Regions from separate parts of the Devosia sp. A369 genome, predicted to be linked through region 1. Evidence: predicted binding sites of a transcription regulator. Region 1 holds the regulator's gene; each other region holds the start of a gene.
The links. Region 1 encodes LexA, which represses DNA repair genes until DNA is damaged. Its sites were predicted from a motif close to TGTTCNNNNTGTGTTCNG; they were not measured.
Positions count from the first base shown of each region.

Region 2: a site for LexA is predicted at 2,647-2,664, ahead of uvrA (excinuclease ABC subunit UvrA). Genes of this name have one in related genera too.
Region 3: a site for LexA is predicted at 4,686-4,703, ahead of ACX3OZ_RS04965 (PA0069 family radical SAM protein). Genes of this name have one in related genera too.

Region 1 is NZ_JBTMWV010000001.1:157,298-163,659, reverse strand. Features, by position in the region: gene ACX3OZ_RS00770 (IlvD/Edd family dehydratase) at 1-1,643, shown strand, start outside; gene ACX3OZ_RS00765 (cold-shock protein) at 1,795-2,007, opposite strand; gene ACX3OZ_RS00760 (NUDIX hydrolase) at 2,268-2,681, opposite strand; gene lexA (transcriptional repressor LexA) at 2,728-3,441, opposite strand; gene ACX3OZ_RS00750 (molybdopterin molybdotransferase MoeA) at 3,529-4,731, opposite strand; gene moaC (cyclic pyranopterin monophosphate synthase MoaC) at 4,728-5,204, opposite strand; gene trpC (indole-3-glycerol phosphate synthase TrpC) at 5,204-6,016, opposite strand; gene trpD (anthranilate phosphoribosyltransferase) at 6,013-6,362, opposite strand, start outside.
Region 2 is NZ_JBTMWV010000006.1:147,591-153,952, reverse strand. Features, by position in the region: gene uvrA (excinuclease ABC subunit UvrA) at 1-2,467, opposite strand, end outside; gene ACX3OZ_RS10320 (hypothetical protein) at 2,867-3,214, shown strand; gene ssb (single-stranded DNA-binding protein) at 3,456-3,971, shown strand; gene ACX3OZ_RS10310 (diguanylate cyclase domain-containing protein) at 4,094-5,431, opposite strand; gene ACX3OZ_RS10305 (hypothetical protein) at 5,545-6,066, opposite strand; gene ACX3OZ_RS10300 (efflux RND transporter permease subunit) at 6,193-6,362, opposite strand, start outside.
Region 3 is NZ_JBTMWV010000002.1:302,276-308,637, reverse strand. Features, by position in the region: gene ACX3OZ_RS04985 (uracil-DNA glycosylase) at 1-691, shown strand, start outside; gene ACX3OZ_RS04980 (MFS transporter) at 957-2,282, shown strand; gene moaB (molybdenum cofactor biosynthesis protein B) at 2,260-2,796, shown strand; gene ACX3OZ_RS04970 (MDR family MFS transporter) at 2,869-4,359, opposite strand; gene ACX3OZ_RS04965 (PA0069 family radical SAM protein) at 4,777-5,925, shown strand; gene ACX3OZ_RS04960 (hypothetical protein) at 5,940-6,362, opposite strand, start outside.

The DNA of each region.
Region 1 (6,362 bases):
AGACCGGCTCGGATCTCAGCCCCTGCAATCGCCATCACATCGTGTTGGCCGAGCGCGTGCGCGAGGGCATCCGTGAAGCCGGCGGCATCGCCATCGAATTTCCGGTGCATCCGATCCAGGAAACCGGCAAGCGCCCCACCGCCGGGCTCGACCGCAACCTGGCCTATCTCGGCCTCGTCGAAGTGCTGTACGGCTATCCGCTCGATGGCGTGGTGCTGACCATCGGTTGCGACAAGACCACCCCGGCGATGCTGATGGGCGCGGCCACCGTCAATATTCCGGCCATCGCGCTGTCGGTTGGGCCGATGCTGAATGGCTGGCACAAGGGCGAGCGCACCGGCTCGGGCACCATTGTGTGGAAGGCGCGCCAGATGATGGCCGCCGGCGAGATCGACTATGCACAGTTCATCGAGCTGGTGGCGTCGTCGGCGCCGTCGACCGGCTTCTGCAACACCATGGGCACGGCCAGCACGATGAACTCGCTGGCCGAGGCGCTGGGCATGCAATTGCCCGGTTCGGCCGCCATTCCCGCGCCCTATCGCGACCGCCAGGAAATGGCCTATCGCACCGGCAAGCGCATTGTCGACATGGTCCACGAAGACCTCAAGCCGTCCGACATCATGACCAAGGACAATTTCCACAACGCCATCGTGGTCAATTCGGCCATTGGCGGCTCGACCAACGCGCCGATCCATATCAACGCCATTGCCCGCCATATCGGCGTACCGCTGGATATCGATGATTGGCAGGAGCAGGGCCACAAGGTGCCGCTGCTGGTGAATTTGCAGCCGGCCGGCGAATATCTCGGCGAGGATTTCTACCATGCCGGCGGCGTGCCCGCCGTGGTCAACGAGCTGATGACGCAGGGCCTGATCCGCGAGAACGCGCCCACCGTCAACGGCAAGACCATCGGCGAAAACTGCGCCAGCACGGTGATTCAGGACGACAAGGTCATCCGGCATTTCGGCAATCCGCTCAAGGCGGAGGCCGGGTTCCTGGTGCTGCGCGGCAATCTGTTCGACAACGCCATCATGAAGACCAGCGTCATCTCCTCCGAGTTCAAGGAGCGCTACCTCAACAATCCGGCGCATCCCGGCATGTTCGAAGGCAAGGCGGTGGTGTTTGATGGTCCCGAGGACTATCACCACCGCATCGACGATCCGGCGCTGGAAATCGACGAAAACACCCTGCTGTTCATGCGTGGCGCAGGGCCCATCGGCTATCCCGGTGCGGCCGAAGTGGTGAACATGCGGCCGCCCAACTATCTGATCAAGAAGGGCATTCATGCCCTGGCCTGCATTGGCGATGGTCGCCAGTCCGGCACCTCGGGTTCGCCCTCGATCCTCAACGCTTCACCCGAAGCAGCGGCCGGCGGCAATCTGGCTATCCTGCGGACCGGCGACAAGGTGCGCATCGACCTCAACAAGGGCCAGGCCAATATCCTGATCTCGGATGAGGACATCGCCACGCGCCGGGCCGAACTGGAAGCGGCGGGCGGTTACAAATACCCCAAGCACCAGACGCCGTGGCAGGAAATCCAGCGCGGTATCGTCAGCCAGCTGGGCGATGGCGCCATTCTCAAGCCAGCCGAGAAGTATCAGCGCATCGCCCAGACCGAAGGCGTGCCGCGCGACAACCACTAAGCGCACGGCAAAATAGCAAAGGCCCGCATTTCGATGCGGGCCTTTTGTTTTGCCGGTCAGCGCGGGATAGAACCCGCAAAAGAAAAGGGCCACCGCGCTTTCACGCGGTGGCCCTTGACCGAGCAGCGCCGAAGCGCGCTCGCCTTGCTAACTAGAGCAGGGTCAGGTTCGTTGCCGATTCCTTGCCGTCACGGCCGGTCTCGAGCTCGTAGGTCACCTTGTCGTTCTCATACAGGCCCTGCAGGCCCGAACGCTGAACAGCGGAGATGTGGACGAAGGCATCCTTGCCGCCATTTTCAGGCGAAATGAAGCCGAAGCCCTTGGTGGTGTTGAAGAATTTGACGGTGCCGGTGATGACGGACATGATAGTTTCCTTGTGCTCTTACGAGCGGTTATCCAATGGCAACACGCCAAAGGAAAATAACGTTCGCATGGTAGAGAAGGAAGCCACGGTCCGGCACGCCGGCATTAGGCAGCCGACTTAGGCTGAAAACGTATGCCCACTATGTGGCACGAAATGGCGCCGATTGCAAGGTCTCGCGAATAGTGGTTGCAAGAACAATGCAGCAGCCCAAGCAAACCGCCTGCCTGCTTGCTGTTCATCCCCGCCACACCGGCAGTGGGCTACGCCAACGCCGCCCTGATATGGGCCAGCGCCCGGACGAAGATCGGGTGCCAGTCGGGACCCGGCTCGGCCGCCAGCGGCCACCAGAAAAAAGCAAAGCGGTGGCCGCCATCATCCGCGGTGTCAAAAAGCCAGCGTGATTCCAGCGGTCCGGCCTCAACGCGCACAAAATGCCAGAGTTGATCGGGAGCGATAGCAAGGCTGCTGCCCAGGTCGGACGTCACAATGGCTTGGGTGAGGCCGGACTCCTCGGCCAGTTCGCGGAGCGCTCCGGTGGCGATAGTCTCATCAGCCTCAAGCGTGCCCTTGACCAGTTGTACGCCGGCGAGCGGATGCCGAAACACCAGCAGCTCCGGCCCGTCAGACGTGGGGCGGAGCAGCACAGGGCAAAGCTTTTCGATGGGAGCCGGCATGCGAGATTTATGCCCGTCATGCCGGCCAAAGGTCAAAGCCGTCGGCTCAGTATTTGCGCAAAAGTCCAACCAGACGACCCTGCACCTTGACCCGGTCAGGCGGGAAAATGCGGGTTTCATAGGCGGGATTGGCCGCTTCCAGCGCGATTGTATTCCCCTTGCGGCGCAGGCGTTTAAGGGTTGCTTCCTCATCATCTACCAGAGCAACGATGATCTCGCCGGTGCTGGCGACATCCTGCTTCTTGATGAGCACGGTATCGCCATCGAAAATGCCGGCATCGATCATCGAGTCGCCGCGCACTTCGAGCGCGTAATGCTCGCCGCTGCCCAGCATTTCGGGCGGCACCATGATGGTGTGGGAATGGGTCTGGATCGCCTCGATCGGCGTGCCGGCGGCGATGCGGCCCATGACCGGGATGGCGATCGGCCTTGCATAGTCATCAGCGGCCGACATGCGCGAGGGGGGCGACGCCACCTTGCCCAGATTGCCTTCGATGACCGAGGGCTCGAAGCGGGTCTTGCGGCCGCCAAGCGATGGGTTCATCGAATCGGGGAGCTTGACCACCTCCAATGCCCGGGCCCGGTTGGGCAGGCGGCGGATGAAGCCACGTTCCTCGAGTGCGGTGATCAGCCGGTGGATGCCCGATTTGGATGCCAGGTCGAGCGCATCCTTCATCTCATCAAAGGATGGTGGAATACCGCTTTCCTTCATCCGCTCGTGGATGAACATCAGCAGCTCGTGTTGTTTGCGCGTGAGCATGGACCCCTCGGGAGCAGAATCGGAACATAGACGGAACGACCATACGTGTTCCAGTTATGTTCTGCAATATCCCTTGGGCTTTTACTGTCAGAAGCCGTCCACGGGGAGGGCTTCGACTAGCGTGCCGGCGGGTTGGCCGGGGTCGTTTTCGGGCTGGATAATCAGCATATCGGCGCGCGCCAGCGACGAGGTATGGCCGCTGTCGGTTTGCGAAATAGGCAGCAATTGCAAGCCGTTAGCTGTGTGCAATAGCTGCGCGCGCATGAAGTGGCGGCGGGCAGTATTGGGTGGGGTCGGACCAGCCAGCGGAAGGTGCCAGGGGGTGGGTTCGGGGTGGCCGAGCCAGGCGCGGAGGGCAGGGCGGATGAAGACCATGGCGGTGACCATGGCGGAGACCGGATTTCCGGGCAGGCCGAAGATCAGCGTCTTGCCTTTTGTCCCAAACATCAAGGGCTTACCGGGGCGCATGTTGATGCGCCAGAAGTCCAGCTTCACGCCGAGATCGAGCAAAACCGCCTGCACGATGTCATGATCGCCGACGCTGGCGCCGCCAGTAGTCACCAAGATATCTGGCGGATTGTCGAAGATTTCTGCCAGCATGCTGGCAAGTTTCTTGCGGTTATCTTGCGCGATGCCGTGGTCGGTAACAGATTGGGCGTAGGGAGCGAACAAAGGAGCCAGACCAAAGCTGTTTGATGCAACAATCTGGTCGGCTCCGAGTGGGTTGCCGGGCAGCACCAATTCGTCGCCGGTGGCGAGCAGGGCAATGTTCGGCCGTTTGGCGACGCCCAAAGTTGCGGCATTGGCGGCGGCGGCGACGGCGAGGTGCATCGGGGCGAGGCGCATGCCCGGATCGAGCAATTGCTGGCCGGTGGCAAAGTCGTTGCCGCGGGGGCGAATGCTGTGACCGAGCCGGGCCGGGGCGGTGAAACGGACGACGCCGTCCGCTGCGACGGCCTCTTCCTGCATGATGACGGTATCGGCGCCGGGGGGCACCGGGGCGCCGGTGAAGATGCGGACGGCCTGGCCGGGCTCAATTGTGCCGGAGAAGCCGGCACCGGCTTGCGAGGTGCCGACAATGGTCAGGGCGTGGCCGTCGACCACATCGGCGGCGCGCATGGCGTAGCCGTCCATGGCGCTGGCGTTGAAGGGGAGCTGGTCGTGAGTGGCGAGCAGTGGCTCAAGCAGGACGCGACCGGCCGCCTGGGCGAGCGGCACGGTTTCCAGCGTCGGGGCAGGAACGCGGTTGAGGATGGCGGCGATGGCGGATTCGACCGGTAGCAGGCTCATGGCCGGGAGAAGTCGCCGGATTTGCCACCGGATTTTTCCAGCAGGCACATGTCGGTGATGGTCATGCCGCGATCGATGGCCTTGGCCATGTCGTAAAGGGTGAGCGCGGCGGTCGAGGCGGCGAGCAGCGCTTCCATTTCGACGCCGGTCTGGCCGGTGGTTTCCGCCGTGGCGTGGATGAGAATCGCTTCGGCTCCGTCCTGCTCGATATCGACGCTGACCTTGGTCAGCGGAATCGGATGGCAGAGCGGAATGAGGTCGCTGGTCTTTTTGGCGGCCATGATGCCGGCGATGCGGGCCACGGCCAGCGCATCGCCCTTTTTGAGACCGCCGCCCATGATCAGGGCGATGGTTTCGGCCCGAGCCAGAATGCGGGCCTGGGCCACGGCGCGGCGACGGGTGACGGCCTTATCGCCGATATCGACGATATGGGCCTCGCCCTTGGCGTTGAGGTGGGTGAGGCCCTGGGTCATCAGGCGACGACCTGTGATGCGCCGGTCAGCAGGGTGCGGGTGGCGGCGGCCACGTCGTCCTGCCGCATCAGGCTTTCGCCGACGAGGAAGGTGCCGATATTGGCGTCGCGGTCGAGCATCAGCACGTGGTCGTGGGTGACGATGCCGCTCTCGCTGACCAGCAGGGTGGATTTGGGCACGCCGACGGCCAGCTTGACCGACGTGTCGAGCGTGGTTTCGAAGGTGCGCAGATTGCGGTTGTTGATGCCGATAAAGCTCGCATCCAGCGCCAGCGCCCGGTCGAGTTCGAGCTGGTCATGCACTTCCACCAGCGCATCCATCTTCCACTCATGGGCGGCGTCGAGCAGATAGCGCGCCACGTCATCGCCTACAGCGGCGAGGATGATCAGGATACAGTCGGCACCCCAGGCGCGGGCTTCGGCCACCTGATAGGTTTCAAACAGGAAGTCCTTGCGCAGTACCGGCAATTGGGTCGCGGCGCGGGCTTGCTTCAGAAATTCCGGCGAGCCCTGAAAGCTGGGGCCATCGGTGAGCACCGAGAGGCACGCCGCGCCGGCCGATTCATAGGCGCGGGCGATGGCTGCCGGGTTGAAATCGGCGCGGATCAGTCCCTTGGAGGGGCTGGCCTTCTTCACCTCGGCGATCAGCGCATAATCGCCGGCCGCGCGTTTGGCCTTGAGGGCTTTGACAAAGCCGCGCGTCGGCGGCTGGTCGTGGGCCTGAGCCACCACTTCGGCCCAGGGGCGCAGGGCTTTGGCTGCCGCGATTTCTTCGCGCTTATAGACTTCAATCTGCTGGAGTATATCGCTCATTGCTCTCGTCCGTTCGAAACCGCCACGAGGCGGGCGAGGGTTTGTTTGGCTTTGCCGCTGTCGATCACCGCAGCGGCGGCTTCGGCGCCTTCGCGCAGATCGGCAACCTTGTCGGCGACGATCAGCGCCGCGCCGGCATTGAGTAGCACAATATCCCGATACGCGCCCGGCGCGCCGTCGAACAGGGCATGGATGGTGGCGGCGTTGTATTCCGGGTCAGCGCCGAGCAGGTCTTTTGGATCATGCCGCTTGAGGCCGGCCTGTTCGGGCGTCACCTCGAAGCTGCGCAGATCGCCATTGGCAATCTGGGCGACGAAGCTGGGGCCGGTAACGGTGATTTCGTCGA
Region 2 (6,362 bases), on a different contig from region 1:
AGAATTTGTCACGGATGACGGGGACGGCCGAGAAGAAGTCGACACCCTCATCAATGGTCATGTCGAGAATGTCGGAAATCGACTTACCCTTGAACTGGACCTCCAGCGTCTCCCGATTGTAGCGCTTGCCCTTGCAGACATCGCAGGTGACGTACACGTCGGGCAGGAAGTGCATTTCGATCTTGAGCACGCCATCGCCCTGGCACTTCTCGCATCGGCCGCCCTTGACGTTGAAGCTGAAGCGGCCGGGGCCATAGCCACGGGTCTTGGCTTCCGGCAGGCCAGCAAACCATTCGCGCAGCGGGGTGAAAGCTCCGGTATAGGTGGCCGGATTGGACCGCGGGGTGCGGCCGATCGGCGACTGGTCGATATCGATGACCTTGTCGAGGAATTCGAGGCCGGTGAGGCTTTCATGCGGGGCCGGAACCACGCGCGCGCCATTCAAACGTCGAGCAATGGCCTGATACATGGTGTCGATCATCAGCGTCGACTTGCCGCCGCCGGAAACGCCGGTGATGGCGACGAACAGGCCGAGCGGAATATCCACCGAGACATTCTTGAGGTTGTTGCCGGTGGCGCCCTTGACGCTGAGCTGCTTGCCCGGCCGGGCTTCGCGGCGCTCGGCCGGCATGGGGATGCCCATGCGGCCGGAGAGATATTTGCCGGTCAGGGAATCGGGATGATTGAGAATGTCCTGCGGCGTGCCTTCGGCGACGATATGGCCGCCATGGACGCCGGCGCCGGGGCCGATATCGACCACATAATCGGCGGTCATGATGGCGTCTTCGTCATGCTCGACGACGATGACGGTATTGCCGATGTCGCGCAGCCGCTGCAGGGTTTCGAGCAGGCGGGCGTTGTCGCGCTGATGCAAGCCGATGGAGGGCTCGTCGAGCACATAGAGCACGCCGGTGAGGCCTGAGCCGATCTGGCTGGCCAGCCGGATGCGCTGGCTTTCGCCGCCCGACAGCGTGCCCGAATTGCGCGCCATGGTCAGATAATCGAGGCCGACATCGATGAGGAAATTCAGCCGCTCGCGGATTTCCTTGAGGATACGCTCGCCGATCAACTGCTGATTGGGGGTGAAGGCCTCGGGCAGCGCAGCGAACCACTCGACGGCATTGCGAATGGATTTCTCGGTGACCTGGCCGATATGCAGGCCGTTGATTTTGACTGCCAGCGTCTCCGGCTTCAGCCGATAGCCGCCGCAGGCAAAGCAGGGCTTGGCCGACATGTATTTTTCGATTTCTTCGCGCATACCGGCGCTTTCGGTTTCCTTGTAGCGACGCTCAAGGTTGCCGATGACGCCTTCGAAGGCCTTGGTGGTCTTGTATTGGCGCAACCCGTCATCATAGACGAAATCGACCTTGTCCTTGCCGGTGCCATAGAGCACGGCATGCTGGACCTCGAAGGGCAGCTCGTTCCAGGCGGTGCCGGTCGAGGCGCCATACATCTTCACCACGGCCTGCAGGGTCTGCAGATAATAGGGCGCACTGGTCTTGGACCAGGGCAGGATGGCGCCGTCCTTGATCGACAGGGTCGGGTCCGGCACGATCTGGTCGGGATCGATCTTCTGTTCCGTGCCGAGGCCATCGCAGGCCGGGCAGGCGCCGAAGGGATTGTTGAACGAAAACAGACGCGGCTCGATTTCGGCAATGGTGAAGCCGGACACCGGGCAGGCGAATTTTTCCGAGAAGGTGGTCTGCTTGAGCGTACCGTCCTCGGTCTTCTCATCGGCGAATTCGATCAGCGCGATGCCATCGGCCAGCTTCAGCGCCGTCTCAAAGCTCTCGGACAGGCGGCCGGAAATGTCGGGGCCGACGACGACGCGGTCGACCACCACTTCGATGTCGTGCTTGAACTTCTTGTCGAGGGCAGGGGCGTCCTCGATCTCGTGATATTCGCCATCGATCTTGACGCGCTGGAAGCCCTTGCGCATCAGATCGGCCAGTTCCTTCTTGTATTCGCCCTTGCGACCACGGGCGATCGGCGCGAGCAGGAACAGGCGGGTGCCCTCGGGCAGCTCCAGCACCTTGTCGACCATCTGGCTGACGGTCTGGCTTTCGATGGGCAGGCCGGTGGCCGGCGAATAGGGCACGCCGACGCGGGCAAACAGCAGGCGCAGATAGTCGTATATCTCGGTGACCGTGCCAACGGTAGAGCGCGGGTTACGCGACGTGGTCTTCTGCTCGATGGAAATTGCGGGCGACAGGCCCTCGATATGTTCCACATCGGGCTTCTGCATCATTTCGAGGAACTGGCGGGCATAGGCCGACAGCGACTCGACATAACGCCGCTGGCCTTCGGCATAGATGGTGTCGAATGCCAGGGAGGATTTTCCGGACCCCGACAGGCCCGTCATCACGATGAGGCTGTCACGCGGCAGCCGGAGGTCGATGCCCTTGAGATTGTGCTCGCGGGCGCCGCGGACGACGATCTCTCGGTTCTGGCTGGGCTTTAGCGTCATCATTTCAGTCCATGGCTCGGTGCGCCGAGATAGCGGCACGGCGGCAGAAGGCTTGGGGTCGGGAAGACCAGACAGATAGGCGCGGCCTGCTCCTGCTGCAAGCGGCTCGCGCGCATGGCCGTCCGGCGGTCCGCTCACCTTAGCGTGTCCCCCAAGCTTGCCAAAGCGTCATTCGCGACAAGAACATAAACAGAACGAACAGGATTCGGTCAAGGGAGAACATGCTGGCCCCCAAAGTGGTTGCGCCCCGATGTCGGCCAAGCCTGCTGACAGGATGTGTCAGCAGCGCCGTGCTGCCGCAGAAATGCCGCAATCGGTTCCCGCAGGCCGGTTTCGCTGTGCTACCATTCCAGTCTGGCCGACAATCCTGCGGCCTGTCCCGACACTGATCGGATTTTCATGAACATTCCCGCATGGACGAAACCCGCGCTGTACGGCGCGGCGACTGGCGCCGTTGCCCTGGCCATCATCGGCTTTACCTGGGGCGGCTGGGTGACCGGCGGTAGCGCCCAGGAGGCAGCAGCGAAGTTGTCGGCCAGCAATCTGGCGACGGCGCTGACGCCGTATTGCGTGGAGCGTTCGAAGTCCGATCCGCAGGCTGGCGTCGTGCTGGCCGAATTCACCGCGGCATCGGCCTTCTCGCGCCGCGGCATCATCGAAAAGTCAGGCTGGGCGACTCCGCTCGGAGCCGAGGCACCCAACAAGGTTCTGGCCGAGGCCTGTGCGCTGGCGCTGACGCCAGCCTGATCTGTCGCCGGTCCCGCCCTGATGGGGAGGGGCCGGCTTGACAGGTCAGTTTGAATTGGAACATAAAGGGAACGAACAGTGTTGTTTAAAACAATCGGTTCCCGCGCGCTTTCCGCTGTCGGAAGCGGTAAAGTCGCGGCCGCACATCTGCTGGACCGCCGTTGAGGCGGCAGGGCTGTGCAACCGGTAAGTAAGCGTCCCAGGCCACGACAGGGCGGGACTGAATAAAAAGGAATTCGCCATGGCAGGCAGCGTGAACAAGGTCATTCTGGTCGGCAATCTCGGCGCCGATCCCGAAGTGCGTAACCTTCCCAGCGGCGGCAAGGTGGTCAATCTGAGCGTTGCCACTTCGGAGTCCTGGAAGGACAAGAATACCGGCGAGCGCCGCGAAAAGACCGAGTGGCACCGCGTGGTGATCTTCTCGGAAGGGCTGGCGCGCGTGGCGGAAAGCTATCTGCGCAAGGGCAGCAAGGTCTATCTCGAAGGCCAGTTGCAGACCCGCAAGTGGCAGGACCAGTCCGGCGCCGACAAATATTCCACCGAAGTGGTGCTGCAGGGCTTCAACTCGAACCTGACGCTGCTCGATGGTCGCGGCGAAGGCGAAGGCGCCGGCGCGCCGCGCGGCAATGAGGGTGGCTATGGCAATGAAGGCGGCGGTTTCCGCGGCGTTCAGGGTGGTGGCGGCGGTGCCCGTCGGCCCCAAGCCAACGCCCCGGCCTTCGAGCCCGGCGGCATGGATGACGACATCCCGTTCTAGGAACGGCAGCAAAGGGGGGCAGCGGCTCCCCTTTTTTGTATGTGGGCAATGACGGTGGGAGGGGGCGGGCCGGCAGCCAGTCAGTCAGGCAGGCAGGCAGGCAGGCAGCCTACCAGCATCGGTCAGGTGGCGAACACGCAAAACGTGTTGCGACCGGCGGCCTTGGCCGCATAAAGCGCGGTGTCGGCCTGGCGGAACAGGTCCTCCGGCGCGCCGCCGCGATATGACGCGACGCCGACCGAGGCGCTGAGCGTGAGGGTCTGGCCCAACCGGGTGAGCGGGCGGCCCATGGTGCCGACAATGCTCGCGGCCTGCGCTTTGACCGCGTCGGGCGCGATGTCGGGGCCGAGCAGCACGGCAAATTCGTCGCCGCCGATCCGCGCCACCAGATCGGCGCCGACGCAGCTTTCGCTCAGCCGCAGCGCCGCCTCCTTGAGGCATTCGTCGCCCACGGCATGGCCGTAGGTGTCGTTGACCTGCTTGAAGCCGTCGAGGTCGACCAGCAGCAGGGTGCCGACGGTGTGATACCCGGCGTCGAGCTGGATCAGCCGGGCCTGGAACAGGCTGCGATTGGCGAGGCCGGTCATAACGTCGAATTCGGCCAGATAGCGCGTGCGGTCGGCCATCAGCTTTTCGTCGGTGATGTCCTGCTTCATGCCGAAAATGCGTTTGGCCACGCCATCCTGGCTATCCACCGCACCGGTCAGCCGCATCCAGCGATGCTTGCCGGTGGTGGTGATGATTTCCACGTCGAGCCCGAAATCCGTGCAGGTCCGGATCGCCTCGGCGCGCGCCGCTTCCATCTTCAGGCGGGAGGCATCGGTATAGAGGGTGAGCGTCTGCTCCCTGGTAATGGGCGCACCGTGCGGGACCTCGAAAATGTCATAGACGCTGTCGGTCCAGGCGATGGCATTGTCGGCCAGATCGCATTGCCAGACCCCGATCCGCGCCGTGGCCGAGGCCCGGTCGAATAGCTGGCGCCGCAACTGGTCCTCGGCCTCCAGCGCGGCGATACGCCCGGCCTGGGATTGGATGGTGCGGTTTTGTCGGCTGATGGTGGCGCGGGCAAAAATATCCTGCGCCAGCGCCACGATGCGCTCGGCCATCTGGCGACTGCGCGGGCGCGCGTCGAACAGGCTGAGCAGCAGCGGCGGGCGATCAGAGGCGGCGGGCAGCTGCAGGCCGGCATAAAAGCGGGCGCCGACAATGGCGGTATCGGCCATGACCAAGGGGTATTCCGCCGCCAGCGCACGCGCCTCCAGCCCGGCCAGATTCTGCGTGATATTACCCACCGACGCGATGGTCATCACATTGTCAGCGGCAAGGCTGGTCAACCGCGCGCTGCCCACGCCAAGCAGCTTGGCAAGACGGCGCAGGCGGCCGTCAAAGGCATGGTCGTGTGGGAAGTCACCGGCGAAGGCCGGTTCTGCAGAGGGGGCGGTGGCAGCAAGGCTACGCAATTGGGCGATCCTACGAACTACCGAACGCTAGCGTGTCGTGGTTAAGATTTCTTCAGTGCCAAGGCCATGGATTTAAAAAGAAATTGGGCGACCGGCGGGTCGCCCGACCGGGGTCAGCGGGAGAACGGCACTTCGGCGCGCAGGCTATCGCCATTTTCGACATAGACCACCTCAAAGGTCACCTTAATGGCGTCGGCATTGAGGGTGATCTGGGCGCTGATATTGAGCGGCTTGCCGGTTTCGTCCTTCTCGCGCTCGCGCAGGTTGAAGATGAGGCTGCTACCGCGCTTCTGGCCCACGGCCACGCCGGTAAAGGTGGCGTTGGAGCTCATCGCCGCTTCAAAGCGCTTATTGGCTTCGACATAGGCCATGGTGCCGGCTACCGACAATTGCGTGCCGGCCAGGGTGCAGCGACCATTATAGTTCACCTTGTCCTGATTGCCCTGCGTCAGGGACATGCGGCAGACCACGGTTTCGGTATTGGCGCCGATCAGCACGCCGCGCCCGCGCCAGTCCCCGATATAGGACTTCAGCAGGGCAGCATCAGCGGGGCCGGCCAGGGCAGGGACGCTGCCAGCAGAAGCCAGCAGACCAGCGAGGGCGACAGCGCGCCACAGGGGTCTGAAATAGGTCATTTAAGCAAAGCCTCCAGTGAAATCGCGCCCCCCGGCAATTCGACACCGAGGCCCGGACCAAACCGTCGCAGAATCAGCGTCACCAGCATTTTGGCGGGCGCTCGATGAGCCCGCAAGCGGCAGTATTCAGGGCGCGCCTTCCGTGCCACCTTCGCCGGTGACGGTGTCCCCCATCGGGTCGTCGGGCGTCGGCTCGTGGTCGGCGGTGCGCACGCGGATCTTGCCCAGCGGGTGAAAGAATTTGCCGCCGGCGGCCAGCAGCGCCGGCAGGATGAACAGGTCGCCCACGAGGGCGA
Region 3 (6,362 bases), on a different contig from region 1:
GCAGCGTGTCGCGCCACCAGCCGCCGCAATGGCGACAGCGCAACAGCCGGCGCCCCGCGCCGCCGAACCGGCTCCGCTGGGTGGCGACCCCACCGAAGCGCGCAGCCTTGCCGCCTCGGCGCAGACGCTCGACGAATTGCGCGCCCTGCTCGACAGCTATGATGGCTGTGGTCTCAAGCTGCGGGCGACGCAGCTGGTGTTTGCCGATGGCAATCCAGAAGCCAAGATCATGCTGATCGGCGAGGCCCCGGGCGCCGAAGAGGACCGCCAGGGCAAGCCGTTTGTCGGCCGCTCCGGGCAATTGCTCGACCGCATGCTGGCCGCCATCGGGCTCGACCGCAGCAGTGTCTATATCGCCAATACCGTGCCGTGGCGTCCGCCCGGCAATCGCGCCCCAACGCCGGAAGAAATGACGCTGTGCCTGCCCTTTCTCTATCGGCAGGTGGAGCTGGTGGCGCCCAGGCTGGTGATGACGCTGGGTGGCTCGGCCATGCAGACGATATTTTCCACCACCAGCGGCATCATCAAGATGCGCGGCAAATGGTCCAATATCAGCATCGGCACCCATCAGGTCGACGCCATCCCGACGCTGCACCCCGCCTATCTGCTGCGCACCCCTGCCGCCAAGCAGCAAGCCTGGGAAGACCTGCTCAGCCTCAAGCTGAAGATCGACGCGCTGGGGCTGGGTTAGTCCGGACGCCGAATGGTGCAAAACACTCGATGTCATCCCGGCCTTGAGCCGGGACCCATCCTGAGATGATTTGAGCGGCGTGATCTCGAGATGGGCCCCGGCTCAAGGCCGGGGTGACATTGTGGTTGGGGCGAATCCATACTGTGCCCCCAGCCCTAAATTCCCATCCCGCCGCATTTCCGCCGTTCCAATCCCGGAACCCTGGGCTATGGTCACCCTTGCGTGATTTGCAACGTTCTTCCGCCCCTCAATTGCCGAAAGCGTCATGGCCTCCGTAATCAAGATTTATGCCCTGTTTCTGGGTTCCGCGCTGTTGATGTTTGGCGGCGGCTTGCAGGGCCTGCTGCTGTCGGTCCGTGGTGCCGAGGAAGGGTTTTCGCTGCTGTCGCTGGGCCTGATCGGCACCGGCTGGTCGGTGGGGTTCGTCGCGGGTTCGCTCACCGTGCCGCTGGTGGTGCGCAAGGCCGGCCATATCCGCGCCTTCTCGGTGATGGCCGCCATCGGCACCATCACCATCCTGCTCAATTTGCTGCTGATCAACGATATCAGCTGGATATTGCTGCGGGCGCTATCGGGCTTCTGCTTTGCCGGCGCGGCGATGATCGTCGAGAGCTGGCTCAACGAAGTGGCCGAGAACAAGAGCCGCGGCACGATCTTTTCGATCTACACCACCATCAACATGGCCGCCTCCACCATGGGGCAGATCGCGCTCTCGATCACCGGCGTCGCCGGTTATCTGCCCTTCGTCATCGGCGCCATCAGCTTTATCTGTGCGGTGCTGCCCACCGCGATGACCTCGAGCCCGCAGCCGCGCCCGCTGTCGTCGGCCAAGCTCGATCTCGGCCTGCTGTATAAAACCTCGCCAGTCGCTGCCATCGCCGCCTTTTCGGTGGGCATGGCCAACGGCGCCTTCGGCACTTTGGCGCCGGTCTATGGCTATAAGCAAGGGCTCGACGCAAGCGGCATTGCGCTGCTGTTCGCCGTCGCCGCCATTCTGGGTGCGGTGGCACAAATTCCGTTCGGGCGGCTATCCGACCATATCGACCGCAGGCTGGTGCTGATCGGGCTGGCCGGTTCGGCCGCCGTCGTGGGCGCGCTGACCGTGCTGATCAATCCGACTGCCGGCTGGATGATGTATGTGCTGTTTGCCCTCTACGGCTTCTCGGCCAATCCGATCTATGCAGTGGCGGTCGCCCATGCCAACGACTTCGCCAAGGATGGCGATTTCGCCAAGATCGCCGGCGGCATGCTGCTGACTCTGGGCATCGGGCTGGCCATCGGTCCGACCGTGGCCTCGATGATCATGGAAGTCTGGTCGCCGGTTGGGCTGTTCGTGGTCACCGCCACCTTCCACGCTCTGCTGGCGATCACCGCCTTCCTGCGCATGCGCCTCCGCAAGAGCCGCGACGCCGCCCACCGCACACCGTTCCAGCCGATGGGCGATGACCGGCAGGCGACCCCCGAATCGATTGTGCTCGACCCACGGACTGATAGTGATGAGTTCGAGTTGGGCGAGGCCGAAGCGCCGGTGCCCGAAGAGCTGTCGACGCAGAATGAGGATCGAGGCGATGTTCAAGACCGCACGGTTTGAAGACCGGGCTTTCAAGCCCCTATCCATCGCGGTGATCGCGGTGTCCGACTCGCGGACGCTGGAAACCGATACCGGCGGCGCACTGCTCAAATCGCTGCTCGAAGCCGATGGCCATCATTGCGCCGAGCGCCTGGTGATCCGCGACGATATCCAGCTCATCCGCCAGGCGGTGCAGGGCTTTGTCGCCGACCCCACCGTGGATGTCGTCCTCACCACCGGCGGTACCGGCTTTTCCGGCCGCGACGTGACGCCGGAGGCGGTCGAGCCGCTGTTCGACAAGCGCATGGAGGGCTTCTCCGTGCTGTTCCACCAATATTCGGCGACCACGGTGGGCACCAGCTCACTTCAGTCGCGCGCTACGGCCGGGCTGATCGGCACGACATTCGTCTTTTGCCTGCCCGGCTCGCGCGGCGCCTGCCGCGACGCCTGGGAGGGCATTCTCAGCCACCAGCTCGATTACCGGCACAAGCCCTGCAATTTCGTCGAGCTGATGCCGCGCCTCGCCGAGCGCTGAGTCCACCCCCTATCCCCAGAACAAAAACGGCGCCCCTCACGGAGCGCCGTTTTCGATTCATATCACCACGGCTTAGTGCCCGTGGCTCATCGCCGAGCCGCCTTCGGGCTTGCGGATCATGAACGCCGCTACCACCGCGAAGAGCGAGATGATCGCCCCGACGAAAAACGCCGAGCGAATACCACCGGCCAGGGCCGCGACTTCGTCCAGTCCGCCGGCAGCCAGCGCCGCCGTCTGGATGGTCATTACCGCCACGAACAGGGCAATGCCTGCCGCGCCGGCCAGTTGCTGGACCGAACCCAGCGTGGCGCTGGCGTGGGAATAGAGGTCCTTGGGCACCGAGCTCATCGAGGCGGTGAAGATCGGCGTGAACAGCAGCGCCAGGCCAATGCTCATGGCGATATGACCGGCCATCACGGCCCAGGTCGGGGTATCCTGACCCACCAGGGTCAGCGCCCACATCACCGCCGAGACGATCATCGCGCCGGGCACCGCCAGCACCGTGGGACCGACCCGGTCATAGAGACGACCGACCACCGGACCCATAACGCCCATGATCAAGCCACCGGGCAGCATCAGCAGGCCGGTCTCCAGCGTGTCGAGGCCGAGCACCTTCTGCGTATAGATCGGCAGCAGGATAATGGTGCCCAGCAACGCCATCATGGCGACGAACATCATGCCGATGGAGACGCGATAATTGGCAGACTTGAAGGTGCGCAAATCAAGCAGCGCCTTGTCGTCGCGCTGCAGCATCAGCTGGCGGGCGATGAAGGCCACCATTGCCACCACACCAACGACGAGCGGCGCCCAGACCGGGATCAGCGGCGCGTCGCCGACATGGCCGACCGCCTCGCCGAAGCTCGACAGCCCATAGATCAAGCCGCCAAAGGCCAGTGCCGACAGGATCACCGAGACCACATCCAGCGGCGTATAACGCGGGGTGGAGACATTCTGGATCTTGCGATAGCCCAGCACCAGCGCCCCGACGGCAATCGGCAACACCAGGATGAACATCCAGCGCCAGTCCATATGGGCCAGGATGAAGCCGCCAATGGTCGGGCCAACGGCCGGCGCCACCGACATGACAATGGAGATATTGCCCATGGTCTTGCCACGGGCGTCCGGGGGCACCAGCGACATTACCGTGGTCATCAGCAGCGGCATCATGATGGCGGTGCCGACCGCCTGCACGACACGACCAAAAATCAGCAGCTCAATGCCCGGTGCCACGGCGCAGATCAGCGTGCCGGCGGTGAAGATGGACATGGCCAGAATGAAGATCGGCCGCGTGTTCATGCGCTGCAGCAGGAAGCCGGTGATCGGAATCACTACGGCCATGGTCAGCAGGAATGCCGTGGTCAGCCACTGAGCTACGCCGGCCGTGATCCCCAGATCGGTCATTAGATGCGGAATCGCCACGCTCATGATGGTTTCGTTGAGAAACACCACGAAAGTGGAAACCAGCAACAGGGCGATCACCAGCCTGTTGCGGGCGGCTTCGCTCTGGTTGAGCGGTGGGGTGCCGGCTAGTTCGGCGTCAAAATTGCTTGTGTCGGTACTCATGATATTCCTCGAACCCAGATGGCACTGGGGCTACGGATGACGTCGATAATTTTCGACCGCATCGTGAAAAAATTCTGCGACAGCCGGTGTCAGCAGCCTGATTGTTAAGTGCAAATGTCAGACGACAGCCGCTGCCGAGGCGGCCAATGCAAAGTCATCAATTTAAACATCGCCCGAGCGCATAGCGCCCGCGAAAGGTTGGCAGGTGTAGGCCCGCCCCCTGGTTCCGTCCACCCACACAATTGCAATTCTGGCCTGCAAATTTGGGCCGCCGCCCCTTCTCCCGCATGGCCGGAGCCCCCATATGTAGTCCAGGCCGCCATACAAGTTCTTGTTTTGTTCTCAAAATACTGCTATTTCCTTAATGGCGTTCTGCAGTGACGATTCGACTGCGGCGCGCCCGGCAGGAGATGTCTCATGGCCCTTTATCAGGCCCCCTCGTTCGAAGCCCTCGAAATGCTCAGCCGCAGCCGCGACGCCGATCTGGCGCGGCGTGAACTGCTTGATCCCGACCGCATCCGTGGTCGTGGCGCTCAGAGCAATCGCAGTGGGCGCTTTGAAAAGCAGAGCCGCGAAAGCTTTGATGATGGCTGGGACAATGTCGAGCCGCTCTCGATCTTCGAGACGGTCGAGCATATCGAACGCGCCAAGACCATCATCACCTCCAATGACAGCCCGGATATCAATTTCGATCGCTCGATCAATGCCTATCGCGGCTGCGAGCATGGCTGCTCTTATTGCTTTGCCCGCCCGACCCATGCCTTTCTCGGCCATTCGGCCGGCATCGAGTTCGAGCGCGATATTTACGTCAAGGTCAATGCCGTCGAGACGCTGCGCGCCGAGCTGGCGGCCAAGAGCTATCGGGTCAAGCCCATCGCCATGGGCACCAATACCGACCCCTACCAACCGGCCGAGCGCAAGCACAAGCTGACGCGCGGCATCCTCGAAGTGATGCTGGAAACTCGCCATCCGGTGATGATCACCACCAAATCGGCGCTCATCATCCGCGACCTCGATCTGCTGACCCAGTTGGCCGAATTGGGTCTGGTCAAGGTTGCCCTCTCGATGACCTCGATGGACCACAAGCTCAGCCGCCGCATGGAGCCGCGCGCCTCCTCCCCGGCCCGCCGGCTGGAGGCTATCCGCCTGCTCAGCGAGGCCGGCGTGCCGGTGGCGGTCTGCGCCTCGCCGATGATTCCGGCGATCAACGACATGGAGCTGGAGCGCATTCTCGATGCCGCCGCCGCGCAGGGCGCAAAAAGCGCCTCAATGATCCTGCTGCGCCTGCCCGGCGAAGTGCGCGACGTGTTCCGCGAATGGCTGCTGCGCCATTTCCCCGACCGGGTCCGCCACGTGTTGTCGCTGGTGCGCGACACCAGAGGCGGCCGCGACAACGACCCGCGTTTCGGCTCGCGCTTCACCGGCGAAGGCCCCTACGCCACGCTATTGCGCCAGCGCTTCGACAAGGCGCGCGAACGCTATGGCCTCGACGCCAAACTGCCCGGCCTGCGCAATGACCTGTTCACCGCCCCCCACCTCGAAGAGCGGCAGATGAGTTTGTTTTAGAGGGCCGGTCCCCTCTAATACTGCGCCACCTTGCGCGCATGGCTGGCCATGAAGTCGAGCGACGCCATCACCCCGCGCAGGGATAGCCATACCTGTTTGCTCGCCCCATCGCTCAATGGCACCGTCAGCAGCAGCGCATTGCGCTCCTTCATCCGCTCGATCAGCGCCGCTGTGCGCCCGGGATCAGCGACGAAGAACTGATTTTCGGTATCGTAGCGGGTCTCCAGATCTTCGGTGAAGCTGAACTGGTCCGGGCTCATTCCGCCAAACGCCAGCACCAGCGGCCGGCCGGTATCGATGGTCACCCCATCAGCCGCCACGGTAATGGCCACGTCGAGATCGCCGGTCAGCCGGTTGCGCATCAGGGTCAGCTTATAGGCGGGCAGGCTGGCGCTGTTCAGCTCCTGGCTGCCGGTGCTGGCGAAGCAGGAAAAGCC